DNA from 3 places in the Ralstonia sp. GX3-BWBA genome. Region 3 is predicted to be linked to each of the others. Evidence: predicted binding sites of a transcription regulator. Region 3 holds the regulator's gene; each other region holds the start of a gene.
The links. Region 3 encodes FliA, which starts transcription of late flagellar genes. Its sites were predicted from a motif close to CTAAAGTTTNNNNNNNNNNNGCCGNTA; they were not measured.
Positions count from the first base shown of each region.

Region 1: flgM (flagellar biosynthesis anti-sigma factor FlgM) is a predicted target of FliA. The motif match lies at 1,789-1,815, and genes of this name have one in related genera.
Region 2: DOD19_RS19085 (flagellin) is a predicted target of FliA. The motif match lies at 2,264-2,290, and genes of this name have one in related genera.

Region 1 covers NZ_QMKS01000020.1:18,509-23,061, forward strand. Annotated here, with positions in the region: gene DOD19_RS18860 (response regulator transcription factor) at 1-111, opposite strand, end outside; gene DOD19_RS18865 (flagellar protein FlgN) at 570-1,031, opposite strand; gene flgM (flagellar biosynthesis anti-sigma factor FlgM) at 1,432-1,752, opposite strand; gene flgA (flagellar basal body P-ring formation chaperone FlgA) at 1,874-2,731, opposite strand; gene DOD19_RS27555 (hypothetical protein) at 2,983-3,147, shown strand; gene flgB (flagellar basal body rod protein FlgB) at 3,153-3,608, shown strand; gene flgC (flagellar basal body rod protein FlgC) at 3,808-4,215, shown strand; gene DOD19_RS18890 (flagellar hook assembly protein FlgD) at 4,244-4,553, shown strand, end outside.
Region 2 covers NZ_QMKS01000020.1:58,125-62,677, reverse strand. Annotated here, with positions in the region: gene fliD (flagellar filament capping protein FliD) at 1-1,134, opposite strand, end outside; gene DOD19_RS19085 (flagellin) at 1,332-2,153, opposite strand; gene DOD19_RS19080 (response regulator transcription factor) at 2,565-3,200, shown strand; gene DOD19_RS19075 (EAL domain-containing protein) at 3,335-4,553, opposite strand, start outside.
Region 3 covers NZ_QMKS01000024.1:128,303-132,855, reverse strand. Annotated here, with positions in the region: gene flhF (flagellar biosynthesis protein FlhF) at 1-966, shown strand, start outside; gene DOD19_RS23240 (MinD/ParA family protein) at 980-1,759, shown strand; gene DOD19_RS23235 (RNA polymerase sigma factor FliA) at 1,768-2,529, shown strand; gene DOD19_RS23230 (nucleobase:cation symporter-2 family protein) at 2,906-4,333, shown strand; gene DOD19_RS23225 (aldose epimerase family protein) at 4,376-4,553, opposite strand, start outside.

The DNA.
Region 1 (4,553 bases), on a different contig from region 3:
GGCTTCGTCCGGCTCGACGCTGACCACTTCGGTAATGGCCGGCAAGGATTGCAACACGTGGGTCGCGCCGGCACGCACCAAAGGGTGTGCCTCCACTACGATTGATTTCACTGCGCCGCCTGTCTGGTTATGGTTTGTTTGCCCATTTCCGGAATCAGCTTGTTGCCGCGCCTTTTTGGACCACTGGGTCCAAAATCAATGCAGCCGTGCTTGTGGAAAATGCTTCTGGCGTGCGGTCTCGGTATATTCCCCGTTCAACCGGCAGTCACCGCAGTGCGGTGCCGCCGGGCCGAAACCTTGGCACGCCATTCAGGCGCAATTTCCTTCCGGTTTTTCTTGTTTATGTCGCCAGGCGCGGAGGATTAACCCCGCCAAAATCGCAGAATAAATCCCCAGCATGCTTGTTGCACCCATCAATGGGATGTAAACCTTTTTGTTTACCCCGATCGGTGGTGTGCTAGACCCCCCTATAGATAGCAGGATCAGACAGCAGCAGCTAGCCCCACTTCACGCCCATTGACGTAAGCGTAAAGCGGGGCTTTTGTACCCAAAAAACGTGTTGTAGTGGCTTATTGCGCGACGACCGAGAAGCGTGGCATCGACAGCGGTTGCTTGCCGTCGCGGCCGTAGGGTGTGCCGCCGCCGTTGTTGGCAGCATGCAGGACGGACAGCGCGTTCTGCGTGGCGCGCAGGCGCAGGTCGATCAGGGTGCCGTTGTCGATGTTGCGCTGGCGCAGCAGGCGGGCCAGGGCCAGGTTTTCGTCGAACAGGCGGCTGGCGGTTTCATCGGTGCGCAGGTATTTGACCAGCCCGTACGGATCGGCGCCGCCGTGCTGGGCCCACCACAGGCGGCGGTCACGGTCGGCCTCGCCCAACGCGGCGAGTTGCTTCTGCTTGGTCTGGGTAATGCGTTCGAGCTCGACCATGTCGCCATCGCGCAACGCCTGCGCTTCGGCATCCAGGGTGAGGGTGGCTGCGCGCAGCAGTTCCTGCTCGTCGGCAAGGGTGCGGATCAGCAGTGTGTTGTCCATGGTAGGGCCTATTCCCGTATGAAACGTGCGCGCGTTGGCCCAAGCGGGGGCCAGATGCGCGAAGGGCGTCGCCGCAAAGGGTGATTCCCTTTGCAAGACGCGCCGACAAAGCAGATGGCCCCCGCTTGGGCCAACCCGGAGGGCAATGACGATACGGGCCGCATGGCGTCGTTGCGACCGACTTGCTTGGCTGGCCAAGCGGCGCCGGTCGCGCCTAGCCCTACAGCCCGTATCGACATTGCGCGCACACGTTTCATACGGGAATAGGCCCTGAACCTCAGGCTGGGAAGCTTGGGCAGCCGCCGGCCGGCACGCCGCCCCGCCGCGATCAGTCGAGGGTCGGAAACCCTCGGACCGGCGGCGTCAGAAAATACAGGGGACGGACGACGGGAAAGCCCCGTCAGACCTTCTTGGATCGCGTGGAGAGCAGCGATTGCGCGTCGGAAAGCGCCGCATCGGCGATCTTGCCGGCGTCCATCTTGAGCGTGCCGTTCTGAATGGCACTGCGGATCTGCTCGACGCGTGCCGCGTCGAAGTCGCCGCTGCCCACTTGGCGCGAGACTTGTTGGACCGACAGCGACGGCGAATCGCCGGTGTGGCGCGTGGTGCCCGAAGCCGTCGTAGCGGCCGGGGACGAGCCGGTCGCGCGCGTCGACCCGGACGCAGCGTCCTTGGTCGGCGCAACGGCCGGCGTGTTGTTCACGATATGGTTGATTTTCACGGGTGTCTCCGAAGAGCGCGTTCATCCTATCACCCATAACGGCCAACCCCGGCTCAAACTTTAGCGGCAGGTATCGATAACGCATCACGGTTAAAAGTGATCAATCGTTATCAATTTTGTCTTAAAACTGGATCGCCACGACGCCAGCAGACTGTGCAATGCCGGAAACGACATTGCCGTTGGCGGTGCGCACCTGCGCCACCTGGCCCACGGCCGCCTGGTTCAAGGCGCGACCGTCGCTGCTGACCTGGAAGCCCCCGCCCTCGGCGATGAGCTTGACGGTCTGGCCTGCCTGTACGGCAACCGGCAGGCGCAGGCTTTCGGCGCGCAGCGGCTGGTTGGCGGCCACGCTGGTGAGCAGTACACGCCCCACCACATCGGCCGGCTGCTGCACGACCGAGGCCGGCAGCATCGAAAGATCGCCCGTCCGGGCTTCCAGATCGCCCATGTCGAGCGTCTTGCCCGGCGGGAGCTGGTGCGAGGCGACGTAATACGTCCCAGTGATCTGGATCGTGGCCGGCACCCAGGCCGCCCAGGCATGCGGCGAACGGCAGCGCACGCCCACTTGTACACGGCCGCGCAGGCGGTTCGCCGCCGGGAGCATCAGGTCGATCTGGTCACAGGGCTGGTTGGCCACGCGGGCATCTACCGGTCCGACTTCCACCGACGCACGTGGCGCTCCCGTCTCATTCGTGCCGCCAAGGATGTCCAGTTGCGACTGCAGTTGTTGCTGAATCTGCATCTGGATGGCGTTCGGCCCCTGGATGGTGGTGGGCTGCGCGGGCTGTTGCACGGCTTGGATCGGCGGATAGCCGACGCGCACCATGCCCTGTGCGTGCGCCAGGATCGGGTGCACGACGCTGGCCAGCAGGCCCAGCGCTAGGATCAACAACAGCTTGCGCTGGCGCCCAGCCAGCGGCATGGCCGTGGCGGCAGGTCGGGTCGGGTGGTGCGCGCTGCGTGCAAACCGCGTGGACATGGAGAGCCCCTTCATCAAAAGTCCGGTGAAGTTTAGCCACGCGTGCGCGAGCGCCAAATGCGGAAATGTCGGCCAATCCCCCCCTTATTCGGACGAATGGTCTTGCACACCGGCCCCTAGACTTTGCAACGTGGTGAAGTCCCTGGCGTTGTGCGGTTCCTGGCCGTACAGCCTGTCCCGGTAGGTGGCGAGGTTGCTCGTTCTTCGGCCAGATATCGGATTCGCAGACAGGTCTTTTCCACTGAGGTCGCATGACGGCAACTCAGCAAGACAAGCGGTTCAGCGGTTTTGGAGACGGCATCGGCGGTTTTGAAGGGGCCGCTGATGCCGAGTTCTCCGGCCGAAGGGAACACGCAATACAGAACGCAACCCCGGCGGGTGGCAGCAGTAACCAGGGCGCCACGCGCAAGGAATGACAGACATGGTCGACAAGCTGGATCAGTTGTTCGGTTTTCAGGAGCAGGCGCTGCACTTGCGCTCGCAGCGTCACCAGATCCTGGCCTCGAACATTGCCAACGCCGATACGCCCAACTACAAGGCGCGCGACTTCGATTTTCAGTCGGCGCTGCAGAAAGCGGTCGGCCAGCAAAGCGGTAACAGCCTGCCGATGACGGCAACGGCTTCAGGCCACCTGACAGTGGATGGCGCACCGGCCGGCGATGTGTCGCTGATGCAGGCGTCGCTGTCGCAGCAGACCAAGGCGCTGCAGGGCGAAGTGCAGTACCGCACGTCGCAGCAGCCGTCCATCGATGGCAATACGGTGGACATGGATGGCGAGCGCATGCGCTTTGCCGATAACACCGTGCGCTACGAGGCCGATCTGAGCATCGTGACGCAGAAGATCAAGTCGATGCTGGCGGCCATTCAGAACAGCTAGCGCGGACGTAGCAAGAGCAGCAAGAGCAGCAGACAGGCATTAAGACGACCGCGCAGCAATCACGCGCGGCGAAAGAGGGGCGGGAACTGTGTGGCGCTCCGGGCCGGGAAATATCGGTCCGGAGCAAGCCGCCATACAGAACAACCGGATCGGTTCGGCAGCAATGCCGGCAACAGTGTTTGAAGACATCGGAATCAACATGTCGCTATTCAAGGTGATGGATGTAGCGGGCAGCGCGCTCACCGCGCAGTCCAAGCGCATGAACGTGGTCGCCTCCAACCTGGCCAACGCCGAAAGCGTGACGGGCCCGGACGGCAAGGCGTACCGCGCCAAGCAAGTGGTGTTCTCGCCCGTGCAGGAGTCTGACGATTACGCCACCGGCGTGTCGGTCGACCGCGTGGTCGAAGACACCGTCACCCCCATGAAGCGCATGCACCAGCCGGGCAACCCGCTGGCCGATGCCGACGGCTACGTGACCATGCCGAACGTCGATGTGGTGGACGAAATGGTCAACATGATTTCTGCGTCGCGCTCGTACCAGGCCAACGTGGAAGTCGCCAACACCACCAAGACGATGGCCTCCAAGGCTCTGACCCTGGGCCAGTAAGCGGCTCTATTCATCGCGAGACACGAACATGACCGTCAGCTCAACAACCAACACGACCAGCGCCGCGAGCACGACCTCCGGCAACCAGCTTGCCATCACCAACGGCGGCGACCTGCAGAACACGTTCATGAAGCTGCTCGTTGCGCAGTTGCAGAACCAGGATCCGCTCAACCCGATGGACAACTCGCAGATGACCTCGCAGCTTGCGCAGATCAACACTGTGAACGGGATCCAGCAGTTGAACACCACGATGTCGAGCATGCTCACGCAGAACGCGACAACGCAGGCGTCGTCGATGATCGGCCGCACCGTGCAGGTGCCGACCAACAATCTGACGC
Region 2 (4,553 bases), on a different contig from region 3:
GCCGTCGGAATTCATCGTCACGCCCACGCTACCCAGCGACTGGTAATTGCCGTTGCCAACCGCTTGGCCCAGCACGTCGGTAATCTGGTTGATGAGCGTCTTGGTGCTCACATCGCCCGCCAGCGGCCCATTGTTGGCGCTGTTGGCGGGGTCGATGTTGGTGAGCGAATTCAGTTGCGTGCGCAGCGCGTTGTAGCCGTTCACAAAGTTGGTGACGGCGGTGGTGGTGGCGGTCGGGTCGTTGGCTACCGTCACGTTGGTGCTGCCCGTCTTGGACAGCGTGAACGATGTGCCGTCCACCACGTTCGACAACGTGTTGGTCGGGCTCTGCACGGCAATGCCGTTGATGGTGGCGAGGGCGTTCTGGCCCGTGGTCACCTCGGTCATGTTCTGCGTGCCTGCCGGGTCTTGCGAGAGCAGCGATTGCAGCGTCGAGTCGCCCGACACCGAAATCTTCATCTCCGAGCTGGAGCCGCCCGCGGTCGACGTCAGCACCAGACGGTACGGGCTGCCGCTGCCGTCGTTCACGATGCTGGCCGACACACCCACGTTGGCCGAGTTGATCGCATCACGGATACCCGCGAGCGTGTTGTTGGACGAATCGATCGTGATCGAGCCACCCGCCAGGTTGCCGTTCTGCGTGAACGTCGAACCGGTGTACTTGCCGCCCGAGAACGAGCCGCCCGACACCGAGCCGAACGAGAACGAAATCGTGGTCGAGGTGCCGCTGCCGATGGCCGTCGTAGTGGACGTCTGCCCCTGCGCCGCCAGAACCTGCGATTGCGCAAGCTGCGTGACATTGACCGCGTAGGAACCTGCAGGCGCCGAGCCCGTCACCGACGCACTCAGCATCGAGGTGTCGTATCCGCTGGCCTTCATGGCGCTGTAGTTTGACGCGCTGCTCAGATTCGACAGCGTGGTCTGGAAGGTCGACAGCGCACTCTTGAGAGACCCCACAGCCGACAGCTGCGTCTGGTACGAGCTTTGCTGGGTCTGCAGCTGCGTCAGCGGCAGGCTTTCCACCTTCATGAGGCTGGACACCAGCGAGTTGACGTCGATGCTCGTCCCAATACCGGGAATCGAGATCGGCGGAACGTAATTGCTGGTTGAGGAGGTGGTAGTGGTAGTCGCCATGATCGGGTCCGATAAGCATCTGCGCCGGCGGAAGTCTCTCTACACAACGGCACGGGTTGCAGCTTCTTTAGGGCAGGTTATGCAGGCGCCACCCACGAAAAAGGGGGGTATCCAAAAAAAGAAAAAAGGCCGACGCCCCGAGGAGCGCCGGCCCTTGGCCCAATCGCGAAGCGGCTGGGCTGCATCCAACTTACTGATTAACCCTTCAGCAGGCTCAGGATGCTGTTCGGTGCCGAGTTGGCTTGCGCCAGCATCGCCGTACCCGCTTGCTGCAGGATGTTCTGGCGTGTCATGTTCGACGTTTCCGACGCATAGTCCGTATCGATCAAAGACGACTTGGCTGCCGACAGCGCAGTGTTGTTCGACGTCAGCGTGTTGATCGTCGAGGTCAGACCACTTTGCTGAGCACCGAGGTTGGCGCGGGCCGCCTTCAGGTTGGTCAGATCGGTGTCGATGGCTGTCTGGGCAGCTGTCGCGTTGGCAGTCGAGGTCACGCTCGTGCTGGACAGCGTGCCGAAGCTTGCCAAGTTAGCGTTGGTGACCGTGGTCACATCGGTCGCGGCATTCTGGCCGTACTGGAAAGTCGTGGACGTGACCGAACCGTCGAACAGCTTGTTGCCGTTGTAGTTCGCGTTGGTCTCGATGTTCTTGTTGGCTGTGGCCAGCTTTTGGTATTCCTTGTCCAGGTTGGCCTGGTCGGTGGTCGACAGACCGCCGTTGTTGGCTTCCACGGCCAGTTGGCGCATACGTTGCAGGTTGTTTTCAACCTGGCCCAGGTATGAGTCGGCCGTTTGCAGATACGACATCGCCTGGTTGGAGTTCTGGATACCTTGCGTCTGCGAGTTCAGCGTGGTGGTCAGGCTGGAAGCCACAGCGTAGGCGGCGGCGTCATCCTTCGCGCTGTTCACGCGCAGGCCGGTCGACAGACGTTCCAGCGAGGTCTGCAGCGCATCCTTCGATGCCGACAGTGCTTGCTGCGTTTGCAGGGACGAGATGTTGGTATTGAGGCTGAGGGACATGACGGCTCCTAAGTTTCCCGATGGTTTGTTGCCCGTGTTTGCTAATTCCGGCTAGGCCGGGCAACGTGACCTGCAACTTGAAGGGGATCAGGTCTGCGTTGTACTCAGGTTATCGGTGGCCTCTGAGGAAAGTTTAGGGTCGCCTTGACAAATTTGTGCGTCGGCGGCGGTTTGGGCTTGCGGGTGCCTGACTTTCGACACCCCCTCCAAAAGAGGCGGCAAGCCTGCTTCTTGGCCTGCAGACCCTCGGCTATACTCGTTCGACCAGTTCATAGGCGCCAGCATCCTTCTATATATAGAGCGCCACACAGTGCACAGATGGGGAGTTGCAAGCCCGCCAGTTCGGCCGGAAGGCCTGCGGGCGGAAAGAAGAGCTCGATGCGAGCCCGCGTTTGACCCGCAACACCCACCATGCTCAATGTCCTGATCGTCGAACCGCACGATATTGCCCGTGTCGGCCTGCGCCAGATCCTCAAGGATTCGCGCCTGGCCCGGCAGATCGAGGCCGTGCCGGACCTGCGCGATGCCAATAACGACCTGCTCGCGCAGCGCGAGTGGGACGTCATGCTCTTCTCGGTGGAATCGGCCACCGGAGACGAATTCCAGACCATCAAGACCGTGCGCCAGCAGCATGCCCGCCTGGCCGTGCTGGCACTGGGCCGCCATCCTGAAGCTCTGCTTGCCGTACGGGCACTCAAGGCGGGCGCCGCCGGCTATCTGCCGATGGACGCCAGCCAGCCGCAGTTGCTGGCCGCCGTCAACGCCATCTCCAAGGGAAAGAAATACCTGCCTTCGGACCTCGTGGAGGTACTTGCCGACAACCTGAATGTCGATTGGGACAAGCCCCGCCACGACATTCTTTCCGACCGCGAATTCCAGACGCTGCGCATGCTCGGCTCTGGCCGCACGTTGGGCGAGATTGCCGAGGCACTGCAGATCAGCGTCAAGACGGTCAGCGTGTATCGGGGGCGCGTGCTCTCGAAGATGAAGCTGCGCAACAACGCCGAGCTGACCATGTACGTGGTCAGCAACGGCCTGCAACTCTAGGGTGTCCCGTAAAGCTACTGCGCGGCCCGATCTTGGCGGTGCGATGCTCGCCGTACACATGTACGGCTGCGCTTCTCCCACCAACCTCAGGCCGCTCGCTACGCTTTCCGGGACACCCTGAATAGACTCAAGACTTATAGAAACCGGGGGACACGCTCGCCGTAGCGGCGCGCGTTCTCGCGTACGAGGTCCTGTACCGCAGCCGGCTCCAGCGGCCGCGTGAGCAGATAGCCCTGAAACTCGTCGCAGCCGACTTCGCGCAGAAATTCGAGTTGCCCGGTGGTCTCCACGCCTTCGGCCACGGTCTTCATGCCCATGGCCTGCGCCATCATGATGATGGCCCGCGTGATGGCCGCGCGCTCTGCCACGTGCGGCAGCTCTTGCACGAACGAACGGTCGATCTTCAACGTATCGATCGGGAAGCGGTGCAGATACGACAGCGATGAATATCCGGTACCGAAATCGTCCAGCGCCAGCGATACGCCCATCGCGCGCAGCTCGGTCAGCAACGCATGCAAAGATGGATCGTCGCGAATCAGAATGCCTTCGGTCATCTCCAGTTCCACCGCATTGCCGGGCAAGCCACTGGTCGATAGCGCGCCACGCACCATCCCGCTCAACTGCCCAGAGCTGAATGCCTGGCCCGAGAGGTTGATCGACATGCGCAAGTCCGGCAGCCCGATGCGGCGCCAGCGTGCAAGCTGGTCGCAGGCAGCGCGCAGAATCCAGCGGTCGATCTCGACGATCAGGCCGGTTTCTTCGGCGTCCTGAATGAACTGGCCGGGCATCATGTGTCCGAAATCGGCCGAATTCCAGCGAATGAGCGCTTCCACGCCGACGATACGGCCGCTCTTGACGTCCACGCGCGGCTGGTAGTCGGCGTAGAACTCGTTGCGGTCGCTCGCGCGGCGCAGGCCCGATTCAATGCGGAAGCGGCGCGAGACGCGGTCATCCAGGTCGCTCGTAAAGGTCTGGAAATTGTTGCGGCCGCGCTCTTTTGCCAGGTACATGGCGGCGTCGGCCTTGCGCAGCAGCGTGTTCGGGTCGTCGCCGTCGTGCGGCGCCACGGCAATCCCGATCGACACGCCCAGATACAGCTCCTGCCCCTCAATATGGAACGGCGCGCTGATGGCCGAGAGAATGCGCTCGGCCACGCGCCGCGTGCCCAGCCCGTCGAGCGCTTCGAGCATGACGACAAATTCATCGCCGCCCAGGCGGGCCACGGTGTCGGCTTCGCGCGCACAAGCCTGCAGGCGGGCCGCCACTTCGCGCAACAGCATGTCGCCAAACTGGTGGCCCAGCGTGTCGTTGACGTTCTTGAAACGATCCAGGTCGAGGAACATGACCGAGACG
Region 3 (4,553 bases):
ATGACCCGCCGCATGGTCGGCGAGATCGAAACGCTCAAGAGCACGCTGACCGACGCCATGTCGAGCCTGGCCTCGCTGGGTGTGAAGCTGGGCGACCCGGTGCGTACGCGCCTGTTCCAGACCATGCTCAACGCGGGGTTCTCGGCACAGCTCACGCGCTACGTGCTCGAGAACATGCCGCAGCACGACTCGTATGAAGGCGCGCTGGATTTCGTGCAGCGCGCGATTGAAAAGAACCTGACCACCGTGTCGGATGAAAACAGCCTGCTCGACCAGGGCGGCGTGTTTGCCCTGATGGGCCCGACCGGCGTGGGCAAGACCACCACGACCGCCAAGCTGGCCGCGCGCTTCGTGCTGCGCCATGGCGCATCGCGCGTGGCACTGCTCTCGACCGACAGCTACCGGATCGGCGGCCATGAACAACTGCGCATCTACGGCAAGATCCTGGGCGTTTCGGTGCATGCCGTGAAAGACGCGCAAGACCTGAGCCTCGCCCTGAACGATCTGCGCGAGAAGCACGTGGTGCTGATCGACACCATCGGCATGAGCCAGCGCGACCGCGCCGTGTCCGAACAGATGGCGATGCTGCATGCCGTGGGCCCGTCGATCAAGCGCCTGCTGCTGCTGAACGCCGCAAGCAACGGCAAGACGCTCGATGAAGTGGTGGGTGCCTACCGCGACGCCAACCTGGCCGGCTGCATCCTGACCAAGATCGACGAGGCTGCGTCTGTTGGCCACGCGATGGACGTGATGATCCGCCGCCGCCTGCCGCTGCACTACGTGTCGTACGGCCAGCGTGTGCCGGAAGACATTGCGGTGCCGAACAAGAAGCTGCTGATCCACCGCTCGTTCCGGGCCGGTGCGGAGCAGTCGTCGTTCACGCTGGATTCGGACGAATCGTTGCTCGTGGCGCAAGGCGCTGCGCGCAACCGCGAACCTGGCCTGGCCGCTTTCGATTTCGCCTGACAAGGGGGCGACCATGACGACGCCATTCGCCAAGGATCAAGCCGCAGGGCTGCGGCGCATGCTCGGTCATGCCGCTTCCCGCCGTGTGCTGGTGATCGGTGCGGAAGAGCAGGTCGATGATTTTGTCGACAACCTGCGCATCGCGCTGTCCGCCATGGGCCGCGACACGGCCGTGGTGAACGCCCAGACCATGCTGGCCATGGCCGGCGTGCTCGAGCAGCACGACGAGACGGCGGATGTGACGCTGGTGGCCGCGCATTTCGGCACCCGGGCGCTGTGCACCGTTGCTGAAGCCTGCGACGACGTGCTGCTGACCTTCTCCGATGGTCCGGAAGGCATCAAGAGCGCGTACACGCTGCTCAAGAAAACCGCCGTGCTGCAAGGCAGCGCTGGCATCCGCACCGTGGTGTGCGGCGCGCATTCGGTGGATTCCGCCGTGCGCGTGTTCGGCAACCTGGCCAACACCGTGGGCCAGTACCTGAACACCCGTATCGATTTCGCTGGCTACCTCCCTGAGGACCGGCACGTAGAACTTGCGCTCTCGCTCGGCAAGCCCGTGGCGAGCGCGTTTCCCGCATCGCCTTCGGCCATGGCCTTCCGCCAGCTTGCCGAAGAAATGTTGAGCTGGGCCAGCGCCGAGGCCCAAGCCGGTGATGGCAGTGCGCCGTCGCGGGTGGTCATGTCGGCGCGGGCTCCGGCACAGCCGGCAGATGAATCGGCGCAAGCAACGTCAATGTCCACATCGACTGCGACGATCCGCGCCACCGCACGCGCGGCCGAATTGGTTTATTGAGGCGCAGCATGAACGAAGCGTCAAAGGCAGGCATGGATATGTACACCGCAACCGGTCGCAAGACCAAGTCCGACGAGATGGCCACGTATGCACCACTGGTACGTCGCATTGCCAACCAGATGATGGTCAAGCTGCCGGCCAGCGTTGAGCTGGATGACCTGATCCAGGCCGGCATGATGGGCTTGCTCGATGCGCTGTCGCGCTATGAGGAAACGCAGGGCGTGCAGTTCGAGTTCTACGCGGCCCAGCGTATTCGCGGCGCGATCCTGGACGAACTGCGCGGCTCGGACTGGCTGCCGCGCGGGCTGCGCCGCAACGCGCGCACGATCGAGCAGGCGATCCAGAAGCTGCAGCAGCAGAAGGGCCGCGCGCCCACCGAAACCGAGATTGCCGTAGCGCTGGGCATGTCGCTGGCCGAATACCAGAAGCAACTGGTCGACCTGCAGGGCAGCCAGCTGCTGTATTACGAAGATTTCGACCGCGAAGACGCCGACGCCTTCATCGAGAACCGCGCGCCCGAGAACGACGCCACACCGCTGGACCAACTGCTGGACCACGACCTGCGCGAATCGGTTGTCGCTGCCATCGAGGCTCTGCCCGAGCGCGAAAAGCTCATGATGAGCCTCTACTACGAGCAGGATCTGAACCTGCGCGAGATCGGCGCCGTGATGGGCGTGTCGGAATCGCGCGTGTGCCAGATCCACAGCCAGGCCATCGCCCGCATCCGCTCGCGCCTGCGCGATCGCGCATGGCTGCCGACGCCGACCTGATCTGAGGTCGGCTGAGAGCCACTGACACAACCCTGTGCTTCACGGGGTTTGATGGCGGCTCTTGGTTCCAGCTTTACCTGCCAGGTATTTCTACTGCGCGGCCAGCGACTCATGTCGCGGCCGCGCTTTTTCTTTGGCCCCGGTCACGAGGCGCGCTTGGAGGCTTGAGGCAGGTTGATCACGGCGCACACGCGTTTCAGAACGCAAAATATGTACACAAAAAACGGTTGTAATTGTTGACAGAAAAATGGCGCCCCTCCAAGATGCCGGCAAATACGCGGCATCACGCCGCATGAATGCAGGCGGATGGAATCCGCCGCACCCGCCTAAAGCACGCTCCCGGCATTGACACGGGGGCGGCCCCAGGAGACAGACAATGCGCCAATCCCCCGGCGAACCCTCGCCTTCTTCGTCGACAATCGCTCACGCCGTTGCCGATCCCGTCAACGAGCGTCTGCCGCTGCCCCGCCTGTTCGCACTGGGCTTGCAACACCTGTTGGTGATGTACGCCGGTGCGATTGCCGTGCCGCTGATTGTCGGCAATGCGCTCGGCCTGTCGAAGAGCGATCTGTCGTATCTGGTCAACTGCGATCTGTTTGCGGCTGGGATCGGCACGCTCATCCAATCGCTCGGTTTCCTGATCTTCGGGATCCGCCTGCCGGTGATGATGGGCGTCACGTTTGCCGCGGTTGCACCCATGATTGCCATTGGCGTGGAGCCCGGCATGGGGCTGCCCGGCATTTTCGGGGCGTCCATCGTTTCTGGTGTGTTCGGCATTGCCATTGCGCCGCTCATGGGCCGGCTGCTGGGCCTGTTCCCGCGCGTGGTAACGGGCACGGTCATCATGCTGATCGGTTTTTCGCTGTTGAGCGTGGGGATCAACTGGGCCGCGGGCGGTCAGCAGATGATTCCGCAGGTGGTCGACGGCGCGCGCCACATGGTGCCGAACCCGGCGTTTGGCGATCCGTTCGGTCTGGCCATTGCAGCGCTGGTGCTGGTGACGATTCTGCTGCTGACCAAATTCGGTAACGCACTGCTGTGCAATATCGCGGTGCTGCTTGGCATCGTGACGGGCACGCTGGTGGCGGCGGCATTTGGCAAAGTGTCGCTGGCTGATGCGAGCGCCGCGCCGCTGATGACGCTGGTGACGCCGTTCCACTTCGGTATGCCGAAGTTCGAGCTGTCGGCCATCATCTCGATGTGCATCGTGATCGTGATCACGCTGGTGGAATCGACCGGCATGTTCCTCGCGCTGTCGCACGTGGTGGGCAAGCCGATCTCGCGCAACGAGTTGACCAACGGCCTGCGTGCCGATGGCCTGGCGACGGTCGTGGCGGGTGTGTTCAACACGTTCCCGCATACGTCGTTCTCGCAGAACATCGGGCTGGTGTCGATCACGGGCGTGCGTTCGCGCTATGTGGCGGCCGCCGGCGGGGTGCTGCTGATCGTGCTGGGTCTGTTTCCGAAGCTGTCTTACGTGGTGGCGTCTGTGCCGCAATACGTGCTGGGCGGTGCGGGCATCGTGATGTTCGGCATGGTGGCCGCTGCCGGCATCCGCATGCTGGGCATGGTCGATTTCCAGCAGCAGCGCCACAACCTGCTGATCATCGCGGTGTCGGTCGGCTTTGGCATGATGCCGACGCTGGCGCCGGCGTTCTTCCACCACTTTCCGGACTGGACGCACCCCATCACCCACAGCGGCATCGTGATGGGCACGCTGGTGGCCGTGGTGCTCAACGCATGGTTCAACGGCATCCGCGGCGCGCACGAAGTCATGCACGGCGCGGCCGCAGCGGCGCATTGAACATCCAAGCCGCGTGCCTGAATGCAGATCAGGTCTCGCGGCTCAGGTCTCTTCAGCAACCGACACGCGGTATGCGGTGCGCTGCCGGTAGACCTGGCCCGGGCGGAACATGACCGCTTCCGCATCGGGCATGTTGACCTGGTTCGGGAACGCGCTCGCTTCCAGGCATAAGCCGCTGCGTAGCGCGTGCGTGCCCCCCAGCTTGTGCCCCGAGTAGAAC